3 regions of the Thermotoga sp. SG1 genome follow, and region 2 is predicted to be linked to each of the others. Evidence: predicted binding sites of a transcription regulator. Region 2 holds the regulator's gene; each other region holds the start of a gene.
The links. Region 2 encodes HrcA, which represses chaperone genes, less so after heat shock. Its sites were predicted from a motif close to ATTAGCACTCNNANNNTNNGAGTGCTAAT; they were not measured.

Region 1 (8,269 bases), on a different contig from region 2:
AAGAGTGAGGTGCAGCCAAGTCCTGAAAGGATTCTTTTGAGCTGGAATATGATGCTCCTTGCCATCGCCGGCTTTGTTATGTAAAGGGTCGTGACAGAATCGATCACCACCCTTTTGGCCTGGGTTTCTCTTATCGCTCTTTTCAAAACTTCAGCGAGTTCCCTGACATCGTCTATGTCTTTCAACACGTACTTTTCTTTCTCTGCGTACTCACCTATCCCTCCTGTGAACGCATCCACTATGGCGAACTTTCCTTCCTTTTCAAAATCATCAACCTTCCAGCCGAAGACTTCCATGTTCTTTTTCACCTGCACCGGATGTTCTTCGAGAGCCACGTATATTCCAGGCTCTCCCATCTGAAGTCCGTTCCATATGAACTGCTGTGAAAAGATCGTCTTGCCGGTACCTGGCCCTCCGGAAATGAGAACTATATTTCTTTCTGGAATTCCCCCATGAAGGATCTCATCCATCCCCGGTATACCCGTTTTGACCCTCTTGATCATTCTTTTCACCCCTAAGATATATTAGCACTCATTAGTATCGATTGATAAAAGTAAATGTTACTCTTTAATTACCAAAACAAAAACAAATGAATTTTTCTTCCAACTGTGTTATATTTATGCTGTATAATTGTATGTGTTTTCAATCTGAAAGATGGAGGTGTTCGACTTGAAGGTGTCGAAAAAAAGAAGACAGGAACTCATAAAGAAGATCATACACGAAAAAAGAATAAGCAACCAGTTTCAAATCGTCGAGGAACTGAAAAAATACGGTATAAAGGCCGTTCAACCCACCATCGCTCGGGATCTGAAAGAAATCGGAGCGGTGAAGATAATGGATGAAAGCGGTAATTACGTTTACAGACTCTTGGATGAAACACCGGTGATCGATCCCTGGAAAGAGTTGAAGAGAAACTTCAAGTCCTTTGTTGAAAGCATAGACAGGGCTGGGAACCTCATAGTCATAAAAACGATACCGGGAACCGCCAGTGGAATCGCCCGTGTCATAGACAGACTCGACATAGACGAAATCGTTGGAACGCTGGCAGGAGACGACACCATATTCGTTGCCGTACGAGATCCGGAAAGTTGTGAGAAAATCGTGGAAAAACTCTCGTCTATACTCTGATTTTCTTTCTCACAAGGGTGTAGATCACGGGTATTACAAAGAGTGTGAACAGCATGGATATTAACAAACCAAAGACCACAACCCACGAAATGGGTGATTCTATCTCTGCACCCTCTCCCTGACTCAACGCGGTGGGAAGCAAGGCCACGATGGTGGTGAAGGTGGTCATAAGAATGGGTCTCAATCTGCTCTGAGCACCCTCAAAAACGGATTCCAACAGGTCTTTTTCCCTTCTTATCTGTTCTATTCTCGTTAACATCACGATGGCGTTGTTCACAACCGTTCCAGAGAGGGTCAAAAGCCCTACAAGAACAGGAACGTCGAGAGAATATCCGTTCACGAGTACGGCAAAAGCAACTCCAACGATCGCGAAAGGAACGGTGAAAAATATGACAAAAGGCAGCACAAAGGATTCGAACTGAGCTGCAAGGATCATGTAGACAAGGGCTACTGCCATATAGACCACAGATTTGAGCTCTGAAAAGGCTTCATCCATGAATTCTTTCTGTCCTGAAATATCCACTTTAACGCCTGAGAGGTTTATTTCACTCAGAACTTCTTCTACCTTCCTTGAAACATCACCTATCGCACCATCTATACTCACTAGATCCACGTAAATAACACGCTCGCCATCAGAATGGTCAATCATCGAAGGAACATCCTTTTGAGTGACGGTCGCAATGGCTCCGAGCGGAACTTCTCCCTTCAATCCCTCAAGGGGTGTTCTGGGAAGATCCTCCAAGGATAACGACTCTGCTTTTTTAAGAACGATCGGCAATGTTCCTTGACTCGTTTTCAAAGTTCCAATGTTTTTCCCAAGCATGTAGGTTTGCAGGTCCAGGAAAACCTGGCCTGCCACCACACCGTTCATGAGGGATTTGTTCCTGTCTATCCTCACGTGTAAAACGCTCTTTTCATAAGAGTTCCGGATCTGGATTTTTTTAACCTCGGGAAGGTTCTTCAAGCGTTCGAATATCTCCTCGGCTTTTTCCTGAATGAGAGAGAGGTCTTCTCCTCTTACCTCAACCGTTATCGGATAGCCCAGAACCTCGTACAACTGCTGTGACTGTTCCAGAACCTCTATCTTTGTACCGGGGATCTTCAGAGATGTGATGGCTTCTTTCAACCTTTCTCTGTTTTTTGCAAACTCTTTTCTGCTTCCTCCGAGGTTCACCATTATTCTTGCTTCGTTCTGTCCTCGCCCCATTATTTGTGAGTACTCACTGGTTATTCCCACTTCTGAGTAGAAAGAAGAAATGTTGTAGGTGGATCTATGTTCGTTAAGATATTCTTCTATTTTCTGAACCACTTCGGATGTTCTTTCGTAGGAAGCTTGAGGTGGCAGTTTCACGTCTATAACCAGAAGGTTTGTCTGGAAGGAAGGAAGAAATCCCATGGGTTTTGAAAGTAGAAACACAGCCGACACGATAACGAGGGTGAAAGCCACTGCAAGAACCAGGCCCTCTCTATTCATACACCATTCCAAAGCTTTTCGATAGGACTCCTGAAGCTTTTCGGTGAGTTTTCCTTTCCTTGGTCTTATCCATCTTGTACCGGCTGGAACGATGACGGTTGAAACGAAAAGAGAAGAAGAAAGGGCAAGAACAAAAGCGAGAGCAAAGTATTTGAACAGCCTCACCACAAAGCCGGTGAAGAACACTATGGGTAAAAACACAGAAACGGTGGTGAGTGTGGAAGCAAGAATTGCCAGCCAGACTTCTCCCGTTCCTTCTCTTGCGGCATCTGGAATGGACCTTCCCAGAGAACGATGGCGGTATATATTCTCAAAGACAACGATGGAGTTGTCCACCAGCATTCCCAGTGCCATGATGAGACCACCGAGGGTCAGTGTGTCAAGGTTTAACCCGAACGCGTACAGAAAGACGAAGGTGACGGTGAGAGAAAGCGGTATAGAAAAGGACGTGACGAGTGTGGAGATGAAATCCTTCAGGAAGATCAGGACCACAGCGAATGCTGCTATGAATCCATAGAACAGATTCTTGAGAAGGTTGTCGATGGCTCTTTCCGTGTAGTAAGCCTGGTTCATGGCCTCTATGTAACCTATTTTGGAATCACTCAGTATTTTCTTTATCTCACGAACGGTCTTGACGGTGTTCGCACCGCTTCTTTTGTAGATGGCGATGAGAGATGCCTTTTTCCCGTTGACCCTGACTTCTCCCTGAGCGCTCTCTTCTGCTATCTTCACCTCTGCTATGTTTTTCAGGCGAACTGGAATCAAAAGTTTTGGTATTTCACCTCGAAGCAGGGACTGGTATTTCACTCCTCTGAAACCCACGATGGTGTTTTTCAGATCCTCGAGGTTCTCGAAACGCCCATCGACAGAAACAGGATAGATGTTTCCCTCAGAATCCTTCACGTATCCAAACGGATAAACCAGATTTCCTGAGAGAATGGTTTCTATCAGTGAAGGATCAGCGTCGAACTTCTTTATCTTCTCGTGATTCAGAACGATTTCGACGATTTTCTTCGGTTCGCCCATCACTTCAACGCTGGCAACATCCGGAAGTCTTCTGATCTTTGAGACAACCTCTTCGTAATCTTCTTCAGTTGAGAAAGCATACACCGGAAGCAGAGACGGATCGAATTCCACAACGACTGGCTTGGCTTCTTCCGGGAGTTCTCGAGAAGCAAGTTCCACATACCTGGACAACCTTCCCACAGCATCGGTTGTTTTCACATTCCACTCAAACTCTACAAGGATGAAGGAAACAGAATCCATGGACATAGAGGTAAACCTTCTAACACCCGGTGTGGACGAGATGTACTCTTCAAGAGGAAAAGTCACGAGTTCTTCTACCTCTTCCGCACCTGCACCCATGTAAGTAGTCAGAACAACCGCATAGGGATATTCGATCTGTGGAAGAAGATCTAATTTGAGGTGCTGGAAAGATATGAATCCGAGGAACACTATAGCGGTCAACAGCATCAATATTGTTACTGGTCTTTTCGATGATATCTCTGCTAGTTTCATCTGGATCCCTCCCCGGCCGGTTCAATTATATATCATTCCTTGAAGGAAAACTCATTATCATTCATAAGTTTCGTTTGCTATACGATATAATTACAAATAAATTATGACATCTCATTAATAGATAAAAAACACAATTCAAAAACGAACGAATTATCAACCGGAATCTTGACACATCGTTCAAGGCTTTCTATAATTTCACACGGAGAAAGAAATCGAGGAGGTGGAACGATGGCGGAAAAGAAAGAATTCGTTGTTGGTATAGACCTTGGAACGACGAACTCCGTGATTGCCTGGATGAAACCAGATGGTACAGTTGAAGTGATACCAAACGCAGAGGGAAGCAGGATAACACCATCCATCGTTGCCTTCACAAAGAGTGGAGAAATTCTTGTGGGAGAACCCGCAAAAAGACAGATGATTCTCAATCCCGAAAGAACAATAAAGTCTATAAAGAGAAAAATGGGTACCGACTACAAGGTCAAAATAGATGACAAAGAGTACACACCGCAGGAGATCAGCGCACTTATCCTGAAGAAACTCAAGAACGATGCTGAAGCGTACCTCGGTGGCGAAATAAAGAAGGCTGTCATCACCTGTCCTGCCTACTTCAACGATGCTCAGAGGCAGGCCACAAAAGAGGCAGGAATCATAGCCGGGCTTGAAGTGTTGAGGATCATCAACGAACCCACCGCAGCCGCTCTCGCGTACGGTCTGGACAAATCGGGAAAGGAGCAAAAAGTTCTAGTCTACGACCTCGGTGGTGGTACGTTCGATGTATCAATCCTGGAAATCGGAGATGGTGTCATTGAAGTTATCGCAACCGCGGGTAACAACCACCTCGGAGGAGATGATTTCGATCAAAGGCTCATAGACTGGATGGCTGAGGAATTCAAGAAACAGCATGGAATAGATCTCAGAGAGGACAGGCAGGCCCTGCAGAGATTGAGGGACGCTGCAGAGAAAGCCAAGATAGAACTCTCGACGAAGATGGAGACAGACGTGAGTCTTCCGTTCATAGCGGTTTCTCCAAGTGGACAGCCACTTCACCTCGAAATGAGGATCACCAGAAGTCTCTTTGAGTCGCTGACGAAGGACCTCGTCGAGATGACAAGGGGTCCGATAGAACAGGCACTCAACGACGCAAAACTCTCACCAAAGGACATAGACGAGATCATACTCGTTGGTGGAATGACCAGGGTTCCGATGGTCCAGAGGTTTATAAAAGAGTTCTTCGGAAAAGAGCCGAACAAGAGTGTCAATCCGGATGAAGCGGTTGCCATCGGTGCAGCAATTCAGGCAGCCATCCTTGCAGGAACAGAGGGTGCCAAGGGAAGAGATATCGTCCTCGTGGATGTCACACCGCTCACGCTTGGAATAGAGGTTAAAGGAGGTCTGTTTGAACCGATCATACCGAGAAACACAAAGATCCCTGTGAGAAAGAGCAAGATCTTCACCACTGTTGAAGACGGACAGACCGAGGTTGAGATCAGAGTCTATCAGGGTGAAAGGCCGATCGCAAGAGAAAACATCTTCCTTGGAAGCTTCAAGCTTGTTGGTATACCACCGGCACCAAGAGGTGTTCCTCAGATAGAAGTCACGTTCGACATAGACAGCGATGGAATAGTCCATGTTTCAGCAAAAGACCTCGGTTCTGGAAAAGAGCAATCCATGGTGGTAACGGGAAGACACAAACTTTCTGAAGAAGACATAAAGAGAATGATAGAGGACGCGAAAAGATACGAAGAACAGGACAGGCGACTCAAAGAGGAGATCGAACTCAAAAACAGAGCAGACGACCTCGCGTACAGTGTGGAAAAGACCCTCAGAGAACATGGAGACAAAATACCGGTAGATCTCAAGTCCAGGCTTGAAGATATGATCAGAGAACTCAGAGACGCCATCAACAGAAACGACATACCAAGGGTGAAGATGCTCTTCGATGATCTCCAGAAAGAAAGCATGAAGATAGGAGAATACCTCTACAAGTCTGCAACAGGAGGAGAGGCAACAAACCAGTGAAGGGGGGTGACACGATGCTCCTTGGAAGAAGGGAAGACATCTTCAGGCCGTTCAGGGAACTCCAGAGGGAGATAGATAGACTCTTCGAGGACTTCTTCAAAACTGAGATCAGACCATCCAGGGAGGTCTTTGCACCGGACATGGATGTGTACGAAACAGACGACGAAGTAGTGGTGGAAGTGGAAGTGCCAGGTCTTGACAGAAAAGACATCAAAATAACAGTTGAGGAAAACATTTTGAAGATCTCTGGAGAGAAGAAGATCGAAAGAGAACAAAAAGGCAGGAACTACTACTTCGTCGAAAGAAGCGCAGGTAAGTTCGAAAGGGCCATAAGGCTTCCAGATTACGTAGACGTGGAAAAAATCAAGGCAGAGTACAAGAACGGAGTCCTCACAGTCAGAATACCGAAGAAAGAAGAGAGGAAAAAGAAAGTGATCGAGGTGGAGGTTCAGGAGTAAGGGGAGCGTGCGCTCCCCTTTTCACTTTCTAGAACTCCACAATGTAGACAAAATCTCCTGTGTTGAGCATGGCGGCGTTTGCCTCGTCCGTGTCCACATGGAATTCCAGAGCAAAATCTTCTCTCACCCTTATGAGAACATCGTCGAATATCAACCTTCTGTCTCCGTTTTCAACGATCACCTTTACTATGTCCTTGTCTTTCACACCGTAGTGTTCTGCGTCCTTTGGGTGCATGTGTATGTGTCTTTTTGCTATGATGACTCCTTTTTCCTTCACCAGGATTCCGTTTGGGCCTATGATGACGATTCCCGGGGTTCCTTCAAGATCCCCAGAGTCTCTAACGGGAGGTCTCACACCGAGCCTGAAGGCATCCGTTCTGGAGATCTCCACCTGAGTTTCTTTTCTAACGGGACCAAGCACACGAACGTTCTCAATAGCACCTTTTGGACCAACTATGGTGACGGTTTCCTTCGCAGCGTACTGACCGGGCTGTCTGAGTTCTTTCACCGGTGTTAGCTCGTAACCTTTTCCAAAGAGTGTTTCTAGGTCCTCTCTGGAAAGATGGACGTGTCTGTTGCTCACTCCAACGATTATCCCTGGTTCTTTCTTGAGCAATTGATGCACCTCCCTAACCTTATGCATTATTCCATCCGTTATCATCTCACTTTTCTATTTCTTTCTGGTTGAAAGTTAATTAAAAAACGTATCTTATTCCAACGACGATCACTGCTGCAAAGACGATCCATCTCACCCACTTTGCTCCCTTTTTAACAGAAAAACTGGCTGCAATCCAGGCTCCCGTCATGTTTCCAAGGGCAAGGACCAGACCGTATGGAACGTTCACCTTCCCGTTCAAAAAGAATATTACCAGCGACACCAAGTTGTAAGAGGCCACGATGAACACCTTCACAGCGTTCGTTTTGACCAGTTCATATCCAAGAAGTAGCGCAATCGCCGGCATGAGAAGAAAACCCACTCCCGCCTGTATGAATCCACCGTATATTCCTATCAAAAAGAAGACGATGTATATGAGAATCCAGTTTCTTTTAACCTCCCTGTCTTCCACCCAGATTTTTGGTTTCCACACCAGCGAAAACGCCATGACAAGAAAGATAACACCCACAATTCTCTGAAGGACTTCCTTTTCTATCTGAGCCGCTATGGAACTTCCGATCAGTGCTCCTGCGATGGTTGGTATGGAAACCAGAAGTGCCTCTTTTGCTTTCAGGACATTTTTCGATCTGAATCTTTCGATGGCAACGAGGTTTTGGAGAATGATTGCTATTCTGTTCGTGCCGTTTGCCACGTCTATTCCCAGGCCGAGTGCTGTGAGGATAGGAAGTGTTATCATGGAACCACCACCTGCCATCACGTTCAAAAACCCAGCGAGGATTCCTCCAAGAAAAGCCAGAAATAGCACAGTCAGGCACCTCCTCTTTTGATGTATCACAGTAGTTATGATAGCATTATGTTCAAAGGAGGGATACGTTTGGAAATTCTGAAGGTTGTAAACCTCAAGAAGTACTATGGTGATGTGAAAGCGGTAGATGGAATAAGTTTCACAGTGGAACGCGGGACTGTTTTTTCCCTTCTTGGCCCCAACGGTGCTGGAAAGACCACAACTGTGGAAATCCTTGAGGGTCTCAGAAAGAAAGATGAGGGGGAGATCTA
Region 2 (8,269 bases):
AATTGAAGAACAATACCGGGAATCCCCGTGGTGAAGCTCAATAGAATCGAAGTGAGCGGCTGAAGTTTTATTCCAATGAGTGCTCCTAGAGCGTAGTAAGACACCGAGTAAACCAGTCTGCCAAGAAGAACCGCAACGGCGAGTCTGAGGAATATATTTTTCTTCTCCATCATTCCCAGAATGAAGCCGTACACGAAGACTTCAGGAATCATGAACAGAAACATTGGAAAGGGCGGCATACCCATGGTCAGAAAAGACAGAACCGGAAGAATCCCTCCAACAATCCCTCCAACAAAAGCCCCGGAGACCGCTCCAGCGAGCATGGCAACAAGATGAATCGGCAGGAACATCCTGCCAAGGTTCACCAGATGCAGAAGGTAGGCAAGAGCAACTCCAACGGCCAGCCACATGGCTGTGTAGGTCAACTTCCTCATTCACCATCACCTCTTCTGGATAACTTCGAATTGATTATATCATCCATCAACCGTTTTGCATTCTCGATGTCCTGAGCGATCGTATCTTTCAACTCTTCAATTGAGTTGAACTTCTTTTCTGGCCTTATGAACTTCAGAACTTCCACCTTCAGGTGGGCACCGTACAGATCTCCTTCGAAATCCAGTATGTAGACCTCGTATTTCACGTGCGTAGAATCGCCCACGGTAGGTCTGAATCCCACGTTCATGACACCGAATTTCTCTTCCTGATTCGGCAAATGCACCTTCACAAAATATACTCCGTTTTTCAAATTCACGAGTTTTTCTCTTCCCCTGTCGATGTTGGCCGTTGGAAACCCCAACTTTCTTCCGAACTGTCTGTCTCTGTAGACAATCCCTGATATCTCATAGTGCCTGCCAAGATAGGGTGGTATCTCCTCCACCCTTCCTTCCTGGACGAGTTTTCTGATCAGAGAACTGCTCACTTTCTTTCCGTTGACGATCGTGTCGGGCACTTCGTACACTTCCAGTCCGTTTTTTCTCAAAAAAGAAATATCTCCCTCGGCGTTCTTTCCGAATCTGAAATCTCTTCCAACGACCACCCCAGAGACATCTGGCAAATACTTTTCGACAAATTCTTTCGGTGACAGATCTTTGATCTGAAAAAAATCCAGTACGACCACTTCCGAAAATTTTGAAAGAATCGCCACCCTCTCTTCTACAGGCAACAAAAGACCTAGAAAATCGGGTGAGAGATATTCGGGGGGATGGGATATGGTGAACACAAGAGCAGGCATTTTCTTTGAAGAGGCCACTTCCCTGAGTTTCTCAAGAACCTTGCGATGCCCAACGTGAACTCCGTCGAAAACACCGATGCTGACAATCATTTTTTCACCTCGTGTTGAAAACCTTTTTCAATTTCAAAACTCGTTCGTTCCTGCCCTGTCTTTTCAATGTACGAAGAAAAGAAGCGTTTCTCTCTGCCTCCGCGAGCGCAAGAAGATTTCCCTCTTCATCGAAGACTCTCACCGTGTCTTCCTTCCTGAACTCATCCCATTCCTTCAGCATCTCCAGAAACACCTGGGATCCGTTGAGGATCCTTTCAGAAAAATCCTGAAAGATCACCACGCGTGGGAGCCACTCCAGGCACCTTTCCATCGGGATCACTCTGTTTTCTATCTCCTCCGGCGATGCTTCGAAGACGTTGAGACTTTCTTCGAGGGTGTGCGGCCCCACACTCTCTCTCACAAGCTCTACGACGGTCGCCCCACAACCAAGTTTGTATCCGATGTCCATGCAGAGAGACCTCACATAAGTTCCGGGCGAGACCTCCACCCTGAAAGAGACGGTTTTTCCATCTATCACCACATCCCAGATTCTGAAGATCTTCACCCTTCTTGGAGGAAGTCTTATGATTTTACCCTCTCTTGCCAGTTTGTAGAGTCTCTCGCCCCTGTATTTCTTCGCAGAATAAGCGGGTGGTACTTGATCGTACTCTCCAACGAAAGAAAAGATGGCCTCTTTTATTTCCTCCTCCGTGACGTTGCACTCTCTTTCTTCGACGACTTCTCCCGTTATGTCGAAGGTCTCTGTAATCAGCCCGAGCCTCATCTTCACCCAGTAGACCTTGTTCAGGTTCTTGTAGAACTCAAGAAGACGCGTTCCCTGGTTCACCCCTAGAATGAGCACACCGCAGGCGAAGGGATCCAGGGTTCCACCGTGTCCCACCTTCCGTGTTTTCAGCTTCTTTCGTACTTCATCCACCACATCGTGTGAGGTTGGACCCTTCGGCTTGTAGGCTACGAGGACTCCGTGTTTCATTCCTTGTTTTCACCTTCCTCTTCTTCGTGTTTAAACGGATCGAAGCCCAGTTGATTCAGCAACTGATGTACCCTGACGCTCGCTTCTATTCCTTTGTCTTCGTAGAAGCGAATCTCCGGAGCAACGTAGAGTTTCAGATTCTTTGCCACATAGGTTCTGAAGAAACCCTTTGCCCTGTTCAATATTTCCACCGCTTCCTTTCGCTCCTGAGGACTTCCCAGAAAACTTACGTAAACGTCAGCGTATTTCTTGTCCTTTGAAAGTTCGACGCGAGAAAAGGTCACAAATTCTTTCTTCAAACGTGGATCTCTCAGCTGTCGAAGCGCCTCGGCCAGAAGTTTCTGTATCTCCGATTCCAACATCGCCTTTCTATAGAGAGGATGCATTCTTTTCACCTCCTAATCCAGACTCAGAAACTCCTTTGCCTTCTCGTATTTTTCCCTGGATCTCTCAAGAACTCTTAAAACAAGACGTGGCTTCAATCTGAGTGTGTTCAGAGCAAAATGAGAAAGAACAGGATCTCCCCACGAAAGAGACGCACCTTTCATCATGAGGTTCGCCAGGACATCCCCAACATGGACCATCGACACCTGATTGATGAACAGTTCGTTGGGGTTTGCATCAACTCGATGATGATAGTCTGCTGTGAAAACAAGAAGATCCGGAAAATTCCAGTTTTTCAGAAGCTTTGCCCCAACTTCGGTGTGAGGGGGCACCTCCAGTTCCTCTTCCACTTCGATCAGGTTCTTCTTTAACTTCTGAGCGATTCTTACCTCCATCTCCAGAACGTCAGAGAGAAGAAAGTCGTAAACCACTTTTCCTATGTCGTGGAGTAGTCCCGCTATGAATATCTCTTCCTTCAGCGGGTAACCGACTGTCTCTGCAATGGTTTCTGAGGCAACGGCCGTTGCAATAAAGTGCGCCCAGAGTTTTTCTCTGTCGATGCTAGAGGATCTGTTCTTGAAGATCATATCGTAGGTGAAAACGCTCAAAGCAAGGTTCCTGACAGTCTTGAATCCCAGTATCATGACTGCTTCACTCAGGGTTGTTATTTTCCGGGGAATCCCGTAATAAGCAGAATTTGCAAGTTTCAAGACCCTGGCACTGAGACTTGCATCCATCATGAGGGTGTTGGCAACTTCCGAGGAAGAAGCAACCGGATTTGAACACACGGCCACTATCCTTTGAACGACGATGTTGGGAGATGGTAACTTGTCGATACCCTCGAGTATCTTATCGATTATCTTCAGTGCCATGATCATGCGGGATCCACACGAAAAACCTGGATCCCTTCCCCTCCTCACTCTCAACCCAGATTCTTCCGCCGTGGAGTTCCACGATCTCTTTTGTAATGGCAAGTCCCAGACCCGTTCCAGAAACTTCGTAAGTCAAGGAAGAGTCGACTCTGTAGAACTGTTCGAAGATCTTTTCTCTGGCGTGTTCCGGTATCCCTATACCGTTGTCTTCCACAACAATGAGAATACCATCTTCGTTTTTGTCCAGAACCACCTTCACATATTTTTCTGGTTCATCCTTTTTCGAGTACTTCACACCGTTACTCAGAAGGTTCAAAAGAACCTGTTTCATCCTCGTTGGATCGACTTCCACCTCGAAGCATGGAACCTTCTTTTCCAGAAAGACTTTTACACCCTGAGAAGCTGCGAATTCTTTGATGGCACTGACGGCGCTTTCCACCAGTTCGCAGATGTTGATTTTTTCCTTTTTTATTTGCAGTGCTTTTCTTTCGAGTTTGGAGAAATCGAGAAGTTCGTCGAGAAGACTTTCAAGGTGATTGCTCTGATCGAGTACAACTTCCAGAAATTCTTTCAGGGTATCCGCGTCGAGTTCCTCCAAGCTGTTGTACATGGTCTCCGTGTAGGCTTTTATAGCAGTCAGAGGGGTTCTGAGCTCATGGGATATGTTCGCAACGAACTCTGTTTTCATCCTGTCTATGCGTTTTAGCCTTTCTAGTTCCTTCGATGCCGTGATGTTTTCTACGATCGTCAGGGCCTGTGTCTCACCGTTGTAGAGCAGAGGAATGGAGGTGATAGAAAAGAACTCGTCCTCAGATTCGACTTCCCCAGTTCTCTGAACTCCAAGCGAAATTGCCTCTTCTGAAATCTCCATCGCTTTCTTCATAACATCTTCTGGGAAACTTTCCCTTGCGAACCTTTCGTTCTGAAAACGTATTTCTCCGTTTGAATAAACGAAGATACCCTCCGGAAGGTTGTTGAGGATAGTGTTCACGTAGTCGTACGTTTCTTCAAGTTCTCTGTAGAGCCTGACGTTTTCCAGTACGATGGAAGAAAGAACCGAAAAAATTCTGAAGATCTCTGTCTCTTCCATCGAAGGTTGGTGATCCATGAAGACGATCAGACTCCCGAAGGACCTTCCGAGTTTGACCAGAGGAATGATTCCGACGTATCTTCCTGCCTCTTCCACAAAAGCTGGAGATGCCTGTTTTGTAGCCCATTCTATGAACTCCTCGAATCTTGAAACATCGAGTTCTCTTCCCAGCACAACCCGCTTGTTTTCGTCGATCAGAACCAGATCGTTCACATCAACGACCTTCTTCACAAGGTTCAACAGGCTAAGAAGGACATCCCTCTCTTCCTTTACGTTGGAAAACTCCATTATCAATATAGAAAGAAGCAAAAGCAACTTATCGGTTCGTTCCTGGGTTTTGTCCATCTAGATCTTTCACCTCACGATCCTGGAGGCGGCCTTCCTCAATCGGTTCATCACCGCAAAGAGTATGCCTCTTTCCTCCAGTCCCTCAACAATTATATACTCTTTTTCTCTCTTTTCCGCTTCTCTGAGTGCTGCAAAGAGGTTCTGCGCTATGCTGTAGGGATTTTTCAAAGAACCTACGACGATTCTGTCTCCGTACAGGGCCTTCCTCTCTTCGACACATATCACAACGTGATCGGGAAACTCTTTCAAAACGTTCTTCATCTTCTCGAGGTTTTCTACGAGTATCAACGGCTTTGAGGGAGCGTAGTGACGGTATTTCATGCCCGGTGCCAGAGGTTTTCCTCTGAACTCCCCTTTTTTCACGAAATCCGGTACAACAAGATTGGGGAAGAACTCTTTCAGTCTTTCAACCTCTACAGGGCCCGGCCTCAAAAGGACAGGCTTTTCTTTTGAAAGATCTATTATGGTGGATTCCAGGCCAAGCGGTGTGTTCCCTGCGTCCAGTATCAGGCTCACCCGTCCCATGAAGTCCTCCACAACGTGATCCACGTTCGTCGCGCTGGGTCTTCCAGACAGGTTCGCACTCGGGGCAGCAATGGGATCTCCCAGCATTTCTATCAGTTTCATGGCCACCGGGTGAGCCGGCATTCTCACAGCCACCGTGGGAAGTCCCGCAGTGACCACATTAGAAATTCTCCAGGACTTCTTCGGAAGTATGACCGTTAAAGGACCAGGCCAGAATCTCTCCAGAAACTTTCTGAAAGGTTCGTACCCATCTGCCACCTCTTCGAGTTGGGAAAATGAACATATGTGGACTATCAGAGGGTTGTCTGCGGGTCTTCCCTTGATTTCGAATATCTTCCTGCACGCTTTCTCGTTGTAAGCATCCGCCCCTATTCCGTAGACCGTTTCTGTCGGAAAGACAACAACCTCCCCTTTTTTCAGAAGATCGGCGGCCTCTTTCAGGGCTCTTTCATTGGGAAAGAGAGGATTCACCTTCACGACCCTGGTCATCGATCAACCTCCTTCATTAAAAACAAATGGGGCTCCTAGAGCCCCTCCTGGTGCCGAGGGCGGGACTTGAACCCGCACGGGGTTATCCCCCAGCTGATTTTGAGTCAGCCGCGTCTGCCATTCCGCCACCTCGGCTCCCGTATAATATGGTAGCAATTTTCCATTCGTAAATCAAGTCCTTTTGTTTTCTCTTCTGACCTTGAATTCTTTCAAGATGTATGCTAAACTATTATTAGCACTCAAAAGAAAGGAGTGCTAAAATGAGAAGGCTCCAAAACAAGGGTGAACACCAAAGAAACCTGAACGACCGCCAAAGAAAGGTACTTTACTGCATTGTGAAAGAGTACATAGAGAACAAAAAACCCGTCAGCTCACAGAGGGTTCTCGAAGTGAGCAATATAAATTTTAGCAGTGCCACCATAAGAAACGATATGAAGAAACTGGAATACCTTGGTTACATATACCAACCTCATACCTCGGCTGGCCGGGTTCCAACGGACAAGGGACTCAGATTCTACTACGAAGAAATGGTAAAGATCTCCAAAGAAACCGAAGAACTGAACCTGGAGGTGGATACCTTCAGGTTAATTCCGCTTGCAGATCCAGAAAAAATCCTGCTTCTGGCTGGCAATCTTCTTGCCCGGCTGGCCGAAGGGTACGTTCTCATAGAAAGACCAAATCCCAGAGATTTGAAAATACTCAGGGTGATCCTCACACCGATATCCGAGGATTACCTTATTTTCTCAATACTGACAGAATTCGGTATTTCTAAGATCACTCCCATTAGAATCCATGACGATTTGAATTGGGAGGAAATAGAAAGACAGCTGAACTTCCTTTTGAGGGGAAGAACAGTTGAAGACGTGCTAACAGGAAAGGTAGAAACTCTCAGAGGAAGCGGTATTCTCAAACTCATAGAATCCGTGATGAACGAAAAACTGGAAAGGTACATAGACGTTGGCTTTGAAAATCTCCTGAAGGACGATACTCTCTCTCTGGAAGATATAAAGCACCTTCTGGAAGAGTTAAAGGACCATCGTTTTCTAGAGAGTCTCATAGAAAACGACAAAGACATTACGGTGAAGATCGGAAAAGAGATCGGAAGGAAAAAACTGGAGAGATTTGCCGTTTTCTCTGGTAGATACTACAAAGGTTCATCGCCTATTGGAAGCGTCCATCTTTTCACCTCAAAGATCACCAGGTACGACAGAAACCACAGGGTTTTCAACTACGTACTCAACAGACTTTCGGAGTACTTCACATCGGCTGCCAGGAGGTGATAGAATGTCTGAAAAAGAAAAGAAGGATCTCTCTCAGGAATGTGAGGAATTGAAAGAAAAATACAGGGAACTCGAAGAATACGCCAAAAGACTCAAGGCCGAATACGAAAATTACCGTGAGGAAGTCGCCCGGGAAAAGAGAGAACTCATAAAGAACGCAAACGAATACCTCATCTCAAAACTGATTCCCATACTCGATGACTTCGAAAGAGCGTTGAATCAGAAGGATCATGAGAAATCCTTCTACGATGGTGTGAAGTTGATATACAAAAAGCTTCTGAATACACTGGAAAAGGAAGGCCTCTCTAAGATCCAGGTGGGAGAAACTTTTGATCCGTTCGAACATGAGGCAGTTGAGAGAGTTGAAACGGACGATGTGGAGGAATACACTATCCTCGAAGTACTGGAAAGTGGTTACAAATTCCACGGGAAGGTATTGAAGCCAGCGAAGGTGAAAGTGGCCGTGAAACCGAGAAAGAAAGATGAAGAACCTCCCGATAAAAAGGAGTGATTCTCCATGAAAAGAGAAAAAAAGGATTATTACGAGATCCTCGGTGTTCCGAGGAACGCCACGCAGGAGGAGATAAGAAAAGCGTACAAAAAGCTGGTAAAAGAGTGGCATCCAGATAGACATCCAGAAAACAGAAAAGAAGCCGAGCAGCGCTTCAAAGAGATTCAGGAAGCCTACGAGGTCCTCAGCGATCCTCAGAAGAGGGCCATGTACGATCGTTTTGGATACGTCGGGGAACAACCCGTCTATCAAGAAGCAGAAACTGGTAGCAGCTTCTTCGAAGACGTTTTCAGAGAGTTCGAAAATATCTTCAACAGGGATATATTCGACGTGTTCTTCGGTGAGGAATCTGGACGAAGAGAGAGAAGAAAATACGCCCGCAGAGGAGAAGACATACGCTACACCATAGAAGTGAACCTTTCCGACCTGATCAACGGTACGGAGATTCCCATCGAATACGAAAGGTACGAAACGTGTTTAAGATGTGGAGGAACCGGTGTAGAGCCAGATTCAGG
Region 3 (8,269 bases), 350 kb from region 2:
AAGGCGAATGTGAGCCCCGCAAGTGCTCCTGTCAACTCAACCAAGGCATCGTTGAGGCCAAGAACCATGGAACTGACGTAGTTCAGGCGCTCCTCGTCGAGCATGTTCAGGATTTCTTCTTCGTGCTTCTCTTCGTCTTTCATGATCTTGACCACTACGGGAATGTCTATCTTCTCGTAGGCTTTTTCAGCCTTTTTCTCGTTTCTCTCCATGAGTTTCAGGGCAAAGGTAAGACCAAACAGGGTGGCAAGCAGGATGTACCAGAAGACTAGAAGTATCGATGGCTTTGTCTCTTTCCCTGTGATCTTTCTGAATATCTCGTAGTGCCTTTTTTCATCTTCGGATATGGAAAGAAGGATCTCTGCGTTCTTTCCAGAACTTTTCTTTGCCAGTTTCCTGTAAACGTGATACTCTGTGATCTCTTTCCTCTGAAACTCAAGTATTTCCTTCAACGCTCACTTCCTCCTCGACGGGATTGAAACACCTCACGAAGTGATTTTCTTCTATCTCAACGAGCTCTGGCAGCTCGGCTAAACATCTGTCGACCCTCCTTGGACATCGTGGCAAGAAGGGGCACACGGGTGGTATGTCCACCATCCTGGGGGGTTGGCCGGGTATGGATTCGAGTTTTTCCAACCTTTTATCAACTCTTGGCACACTTTTCAGAAGCATCTTCGTGTATGGATGTCGTGGAGAATAGAAGATCTGATCGGACGTTCCTATCTCCATCTGTCTTCCACCGTACATCACCATGATCCTGTCCGCCATGGACGCGATCACACCGAGGTCATGCGTGATGAACAGAAGACCCGTTTTGAACTCTTTCTGCAGTTCTTTCATGAGTTCGAGGATCTGAGCCTGGATGGTGACATCCAGCGCGGTTGTTGGCTCGTCCGCTATGAGTACACTGGGGTTGCAGGACAGAGCGATCGCTATGACCACCCTCTGTCTCATACCGCCGGAAAACTCGAAGGGATAGTTGTTCATTCTCTTTTCTGGCTCGGGTATCCCAACGAGTTCCAGCATTTCAACGGCTCTGAGATAGGCCCTTCTTTTGTCGTATCCCAGATGATACTTGATCGTTTCCATGAGCTGATCACCGATTGTATAGAGAGGGTTTAAAGACATCATCGGATCCTGGAAGATCATAGCGATTTCCTTCCCACGAATTCTGTGCATATCTTTTTCGGAGATCTTCAGAATGTCCTGTCCTCTGTAGAGTACCTCTCCACTCACGATCTTTCCCGGAGGTTTTATGAGACGCATGATGGATTTTACCGTCACGCTCTTTCCAGAGCCTGTTTCTCCGACGATTCCAAGCACTTCGTTGGAGTTCAAAGAAAAGCTCACATCGTTCACGGCCTTGACTATGCCCTCTTCCATGTAGAACCACGTGCTCAGGTTCCTCACCTCAAGAAGTGCTGCCAAAGTCTTCACCTCCTAAGGACCAAAAAGGACGAGTTCCTCTGTTTTTGGATCGTACCTTGCAACACACTCATCTTTGAGAAACAGATAGATATCTCCACAGTAATATCCGTTCTCGAAGAAAGAACTATCTCCTCTGAAAAAGCTGTCCAGTGCCCTTTCCAGTATCACATCCTCTGTGGCGATTTTTGTTTCGGTGGCCGAAAGAGCAACTTCTTCCTGAAACAGAGATTCAGCCAGTCTCCTTGCCTTTTCCTTCTTTTCTTCGCTCCAGTCTAGGTGCAGGACTATGTCGTTTGGTGGCAGGATCACCCTGTCTTTCTCTATCACCAAGGTGTTTTCTTCGTTGTCCACAAAAGAGAACCTGTAGTATTTCTCTGTCAGGATCTTTTCCACCATTTCTTTAATCTCGTAATCTTTCACGTAGATTTTCTTCACATCCCACTTGACCCTGAAAAGCAATATAACGATCGCTATTGAAAGCAGAATGAACCAGTGTCTTTTCATCGCAACTCACCCGGGAAATGACAAGCGACGAAGTGCCCTCCTTCGATTTCCCGAAGGGGGGGTTCTTCCCTGGCACAAACGTCCTTTGCAATGGGGCACCTTGGGTGGAATCGGCATCCAGAAGGAGGATTTATCGGACTCGGCACATCTCCTTTCAGTATAATTCTCTTTCTCTTTTTGTTTGGATCGGGTATCGGTATCGCCGACATCAGGGCCACGGTGTATGGATGCAGAGGATTCTCAAACAAGGCCTTTTTTGGAGCGAGTTCTACTATCTTTCCGAGGTACATCACGCCGATTCGATCGCTGATGTGCTTCACGACGGCAAGGTCGTGAGAGATGAAGATGTAGGTCAGTTTGTGTTCTCTCTGAAGGTCCTCCATGAGGTTTATGATCTGGCTCCTTATGGAGACGTCGAGGGCTGCCACTGCTTCGTCTGCCACAACGAGTTTTGGTTCCAGTGCAAGAGCCCTCGCAATGCCTATTCTCTGCCTTTGACCCCCGGAGAACTCGTGGGGGAACCTGTAGATGTAGGCAGAGGGAATGCCAACGTCTTCGAGGATCTCTTTGACCCTTTCTTCCACTTCTTTACCGCGTGCGAGTCTGTGAGTGACAATTCCTTCTCTCACAATGCTCCTCACCCTCAGTCTCGGATTCAAGGAACTGTACGGATCCTGGAAGACAATCTGCATTTCTCTTCTGAACTTTCTCCTTTTCTCCTTCAGATCATCGAGAAGGAGAGCCATGAACTTCTTCGGTGAGGCCTTCGCCTCTTCGAAGAAAAGGTGGGCGTACTTTTTGTCCACTCCATCGAGCTTTTCTATGTCATCTTCTTTCATCTTTTTGAACCTTTCCACATAAGTCTTTCTTATGTAGTCCTTTGCCCTGGACCGGCTCATGAAGTAGTAAGTTGTGTCTTCTCCATCAACGATTATTCGCCCCGATGTTGGCTCGTACAGTCTCAAAAGGGTCATTCCAACCGTTGTTTTGCCACATCCTGACTCTCCCACCAATCCAAAAGTTTCACCCTCGTTTATACTGAAACTCACACCATCCACCGCTTTGACCCATCCGACGATCCTCTTGAAAACACCAGCCCTTATGGGGAAGTATTTCACGAGGTTTTCTACTCTCACGATTTCTTTGCTCACGTCTCACACCTCGCTTTTTGTACGTCTGATCTCATCGAGTTTCTGCCAGAAGAAGCATCTGACCCTGTGGTTTCCGATATCTTCCAGTTCTGGTTCTTCAACATCACACTTTCCTTTCACGAAGAACTCACACCTTGGATGGAACTTACACCCCGTGGGGAAGTTGAGAGGATCCGGGACGTTTCCTGGAATACTCTTCAACCTTTCCTGATCTATATCGATTCTCGGAGTGGACTCGAGGAGCGCATAAGTGTACGGGTGTTTCGGTTCGTTGAAAATGGTCTTCGCATCACCGTACTCAACCACTTTTCCGGCGTACATAACGGCAACCTTGTCGGACATCTCCGCAACGACACCCATGTCGTGGGTGATCAGAATGATCGCCATTCCGTACTCTCTCTGAAGTTCCTTCATGAGTTCGAGGATCTGAGCCTGGATGGTGACGTCCAGCGCGGTTGTTGGTTCGTCTGCTATCAAAAGGCTTGGTCTGCAGGAGAGGGCCATGGCAATCATAGCACGTTGTCTCATACCGCCGGACAGTTGGTGAGGGTACTCGTCGACCCTCTTCTCGGGTTCGGGGATTCCCACTTTTCTCAGCATGTCTATCGCCATCTTCCGTGCCTCTTTCTCCGAGACATTCTGATGAAGCATGATCGCCTCCATTATCTGGTCTCCTATGGTGAAGACGGGATTCAAGGCCACCATGGGTTCCTGGAAGATCATGGCGATTTCTTTTCCTCGTATCTTCCTCATCTCACTCTCTGAAAGTTCAAGAAAGTTTTTCCCTTTGAAAACGATCTTCCCATCCTCTATCCTTCCGTTTTGATCCAGAAGTCTCATTATGGAAAGAGAAGTCACGCTCTTTCCACTTCCTGACTCTCCAACGATCCCAAGGGTTTCCCCTTCGAACACATCGAAGGAGACACCATCAACGGCCTTAACAACACCATCTTCTGTATAGAAGTAGGTCTTGAGATTTTCCACTCGAAGCAAAGGTTCTTTCAACTCGATCCCTCCTTAGAGTTTGAGCCTTGGGTCGAATGCATCTCTCAGTGCATCTCCCAGCAGGTTCCATCCGAGCACGAACAGCACCATAGCGGTTCCCGGATAGACAAGAGCGTACCAGTGTTTTCCGATCTCCATCATCCAGTCTCTGGAGTAGCTGAGGATGGACCCCCAGTCTGCGTATCCCTGAGGGGCTCCAAGGCCAAGGAAGCTGAGCACAGCGGCCGTTATCACAAGGGATCCCATGTTCATGGATGCCCAGATCAGAACAGGGAAAATGGAGTTTGGAAGCACGTGTTTTAGTATGATGAGAAAGTCCGGTACACCGATTGCCTTCGCTGCGAGAACGTACTGTTCTTCTCTCACCTGCAGTATGTTTCCTCTTATTAGCCTTGCGGCGCCCATCCAGCCGAATACGATCATCGCTATCATGACCTTGTCCAGGCCCGTTCCAAGCACCGTCGTAAGAACAACGGCGGCTATGAGAAACGGGATTGAAAGGAATACGTCGGTGATCCTCATGAGAAGTTCATCTATCCATCCTCCAAAGTATCCGGAGATGGACCCTATCAGGATTCCTATCAGAAGCCTGGCTAGGGTGACTATTATCCCTATTTTGAAGGCCGTCCTCGTTCCCCAGACAACTCCGTAGAATATGTCCCTTCCACCTATGACACCGAACGGATGATAATCCACACCTCGTATAGGTTCTCTGTTGGGATTTTTCGCTATGGCGTCTTCTTTTGAAGTCGGAGGCTGAGGGCTCTGATCCCAGCTCACAACGGGCATCAAATAGGGATCTGGTAGTTTCATCCTCGTGAGAGGATGAACGGGTGGTGCGATAACGGGCGCCAGAATGGCCACCACCGTGAAAAAAAGAACCAGAGAAAGTCCGAGCACAGCAGATGGATCTTTGAAAAATCTCTTCAGGATTCTCTTCAACTCCTGATTCACGCCATTTCACCTCTCATCCGAGTCTTATTCTGGGATCTATGAGAGCGTACAGGATGTCTATAATGAGATTTCCTATCACCAGGATCGTGGAGAAGAACAGAGCAGAAGCCATGACGGACGCGTAGTCGAGTTGGAGTGCCGCCTGTGCCGTGAAGCTTCCCACACCCGTCCTGTTGAAAACTGTCTCCACGATCACCGTTCCAGAGAACAACCCTATCACCATACCGCCGGCTACCGTGGTAACGGGAATGAGAGCATTTCTCTTGGCGTGCTTGTTTATGACCACGTCTTCTGGAAGGCCCTTCGCTCTGGCCGTTCTCACGTATTCTTTGTTCAAAACCTCCAGCATACTGGATCTTGTGATCCTCAAAAGATACGCCCACCAGAGCCAGGAGAGTGTTATGATGGGACCTATGAGGTGTTTCAGGCCGTCCCAGAAAACGTCGAGTCTTCCGTTCAACAGGGCATCGACCGTGATGAGTTTCGTGTAACGATGAAATTCAGGAGATCTGATCACTTCTTCAGCCCATAAGCTGAGATTTCCCGGAGGGAGCCAGTTCAGAATGCTGTAGAAGATCATCAAAACAAGCAGTCCAAAAACAAAATCCGGAAAGGACCATCCCACAACGGCGAATATCCTTATGAAATGGTCCAGGAATTTGCCCCTGTGTACGGCGGCTTTCACACCCAGCCAGATTCCAATGAATATAACCGGGAAAATGGCGTAAAGTGCGAGTTCAATCGTGTACGGCAATCTCTTCAAAAGGGCGTCTTTCACGGGTTCTTTTCCCACAAGAGACCAACCAAGATCTCCCTTCAAGGTGTTGAGAAGCCATTTGCCGTACCGGATCACGAAGAAGTTGTTCAGTCCGTACTTTTCTTTCAATGCGTCCATCTGCTCTGGTGTCAGTTTGTCGAGCATGTTCGGATTCACATAAGCGGCCAGCAGTTTGTCAGGTCCAAGTGACTGGATCATGGAAAACACGATGAACGTTACACCGAGGAGTATCAGGGGAAGCAGAAGCAACCTTCGTATAACGTATGCTGCCACAGGGTACACCTCCTGGTCGATTTTCCTGATGCCTTCATATGATTATACAATAATCTGAACCTTTCTGAGGAGAGCAGAGTCAATGAGACGTGGTATAATAATTTCGGTTGAGACCAGGGGGCGAACGGGTTCGACGGGGATGGAGTCCCCTGGGAAGCGAGCCGAGGTCCCCACCTCCTCGTAAAAAAGGTGGGAACACGAATAAGTGCCAACGAACCTGTTGCTGTTGCCGCCTAATAGATAGGCGGCCGTCCTCTCCGGGGTTGGCTGGGCTCCGGAAGAGGGCGTGAGGAATCCAGCCTACCGATCTGGGCTCCGCCTTCCGGCCCGGATCGGGAAGTTTCAGGAAGGCTGTGGGAAGTGACGCCCTGCCCGTGGGGAGTCATTCCCGAGACATAAAACACGGGCTGCGCTCGGAGAAGCCCAGGGGCCTCCATCTTCGGACGGGGGTTCGAATCCCCCCGCCTCCACCAGACAAAAGGGGGTGCCGAAAGCACCCCCTTAAATTTTGAAACGTGGTTTTAGACATTTTTTATCTTTGGTTTAATTATATCGTAATTTTTTTGTTGTTTTTCCTTAAATCACAGCGCTTGAAGTCGCATGGAAAAAGTTGTATATTTATATTAGCAGTCAAAAGTCGAGAGTGCTAAAAAATTTCCGAAGGAGGGATGAAGCATGAAGGTGAAACCTCTCGGTGAAAGGTTGCTGATCAAACCCATCAAGGAGGAGAAAAAGACCGAAGGAGGAATAGTGCTTCCAGATTCGGCAAAAGAAAAACCCATGAAAGCCGAGGTCGTTGCGGTGGGAAAGATCGAAGATGAAGAGAAGTTCGATATCAAGGTAGGAGATAAAGTGATCTTCTCCAAGTACGCCGGTACGGAAATAAAGATCGATGATGAAGATTACATCATCATCGATGTGAACGATATACTTGCGAAAATCGAAGAGTGAGGGAGGTGTGAGATATGCCGAAGCTTCTGAAGTTCAACGAGGAAGCAAGAAGGGCTCTCGAAAGAGGTGTGGACAAGGTCGCAAACGCTGTGAAGATAACTCTTGGACCGAAGGGAAGAAACGTTGTCATTGAGAAATCCTGGGGATCTCCAACCATAACGAACGACGGTGTTTCTATAGCAAAGGAAATCGAACTCGAGGATAAATTCGAAAACCTCGGTGCTCAGCTCGTGAAGGAGGTTGCCTCCAAGACGAACGATGTCGCCGGAGACGGTACGACAACGGCAACGGTTCTCGCACAGGCGATGATCAAAGAAGGCCTCAAGAACGTTGCAGCCGGGGCGAATCCGATCCTGCTCAAAAGAGGAATAGACAAGGCCGTTGAAAGGGCCGTCGAGGAAATCAAAAAGCTCTCCAAGAAACTCTCTGGAAGGGAAGACATCGCTCATGTTGCAGCGATTTCCGCCAACAGCCCTGAAATAGGAGAACTCATCGCCGAGGCCATGGACAAAGTTGGAGAAGACGGTGTCATCACAGTTGAAGACTCCAAGACACTCGAGACCTATGTTGAGTTCACCGAAGGAATGCAGTTCGACAGGGGATACATCTCACCATACTTTGTGACGGATGCAGAGAAGATGGAAGTCGTTTTGAAAGAACCTTTCATCCTTATCACCGACAGGAAACTCAGCGCTGTGAAGCCTCTGATACCGATTCTCGAGAAAGTTGCTCAGACGGGAAGACCGCTTCTTGTCATCGCCGAGGACGTCGAAGGTGAGGCTCTGACCACACTCGTTCTCAACAAACTCAAGGGAACGCTTCAGTCCTGTGCGGTAAAAGCACCTGGATTCGGTGAAAGAAGAAAGGCTATGCTCCAGGATATAGCCATTCTCACCGGTGGACAAGTTGCAAGTGAAGAACTCGGAATCAACCTTGAAGACCTCACACTCGAGGACCTTGGAAGGGCTGACCTTGTGAGAGTCAAGAAAGACGAGACCATCATCATCGGAGGAAAAGGAGATCCCGAAGCGATCAAGAAGAGAATCGCACAGATCAAGGCTCAGATAGAAGAAACCACATCTGAGTACGAAAAAGAAACGCTCCAGGAGAGAATGGCCAAACTCGCCGGTGGAGTCGCCGTCATAAAAGTTGGAGCCGCCACCGAAACAGAACTCAAGGAAAAGAAACACAGAATCGAAGACGCTCTGAGCGCAACTAGGGCTGC

Region 1: a site for HrcA is predicted at 4,174-4,202, ahead of dnaK (molecular chaperone DnaK). Genes of this name have one in related genera too.
Region 3: a site for HrcA is predicted at 6,716-6,744, ahead of groES (co-chaperone GroES). Genes of this name have one in related genera too.

What each region holds. Positions count from the first base shown of each region.
Region 1 covers NZ_LNDD01000001.1:53,877-62,145, reverse strand. The annotation lists gene AS006_RS00305 (KaiC domain-containing protein) at 1-503, opposite strand, end outside; gene argR (arginine repressor) at 670-1,128, shown strand; gene AS006_RS00295 (efflux RND transporter permease subunit) at 1,118-4,120, opposite strand; gene dnaK (molecular chaperone DnaK) at 4,349-6,139, shown strand; gene AS006_RS00285 (Hsp20/alpha crystallin family protein) at 6,154-6,597, shown strand; gene AS006_RS00280 (phosphate propanoyltransferase) at 6,626-7,258, opposite strand; gene AS006_RS00275 (sulfite exporter TauE/SafE family protein) at 7,293-8,018, opposite strand; gene AS006_RS00270 (ABC transporter ATP-binding protein) at 8,067-8,269, shown strand, end outside.
Region 2 covers NZ_LNDD01000003.1:426,215-434,483, reverse strand. The annotation lists gene AS006_RS05095 (ECF transporter S component) at 1-434, opposite strand, end outside; gene ribF (riboflavin biosynthesis protein RibF) at 431-1,321, opposite strand; gene truB (tRNA pseudouridine(55) synthase TruB) at 1,326-2,255, opposite strand; gene rbfA (30S ribosome-binding factor RbfA) at 2,252-2,641, opposite strand; gene AS006_RS05075 (HDOD domain-containing protein) at 2,654-3,517, opposite strand; gene AS006_RS05070 (cell wall metabolism sensor histidine kinase WalK) at 3,489-4,946, opposite strand; gene AS006_RS05065 (L-threonylcarbamoyladenylate synthase) at 4,956-5,963, opposite strand; tRNA gene AS006_RS05060 (tRNA-Leu) at 6,012-6,098, opposite strand; gene hrcA (heat-inducible transcriptional repressor HrcA) at 6,224-7,243, shown strand; gene AS006_RS05050 (nucleotide exchange factor GrpE) at 7,248-7,754, shown strand; gene dnaJ (molecular chaperone DnaJ) at 7,761-8,269, shown strand, end outside.
Region 3 covers NZ_LNDD01000003.1:75,972-84,240, forward strand. The annotation lists gene AS006_RS03250 (VIT1/CCC1 transporter family protein) at 1-452, opposite strand, end outside; gene AS006_RS03255 (ABC transporter ATP-binding protein) at 436-1,428, opposite strand; gene AS006_RS03260 (hypothetical protein) at 1,441-1,932, opposite strand; gene AS006_RS03265 (ABC transporter ATP-binding protein) at 1,929-3,083, opposite strand; gene AS006_RS03270 (ABC transporter ATP-binding protein) at 3,087-4,088, opposite strand; gene AS006_RS03275 (ABC transporter permease) at 4,101-5,042, opposite strand; gene AS006_RS03280 (ABC transporter permease) at 5,056-6,093, opposite strand; RNA gene ssrA (transfer-messenger RNA) at 6,210-6,566, shown strand; gene groES (co-chaperone GroES) at 6,769-7,044, shown strand; gene groL (chaperonin GroEL) at 7,059-8,269, shown strand, end outside.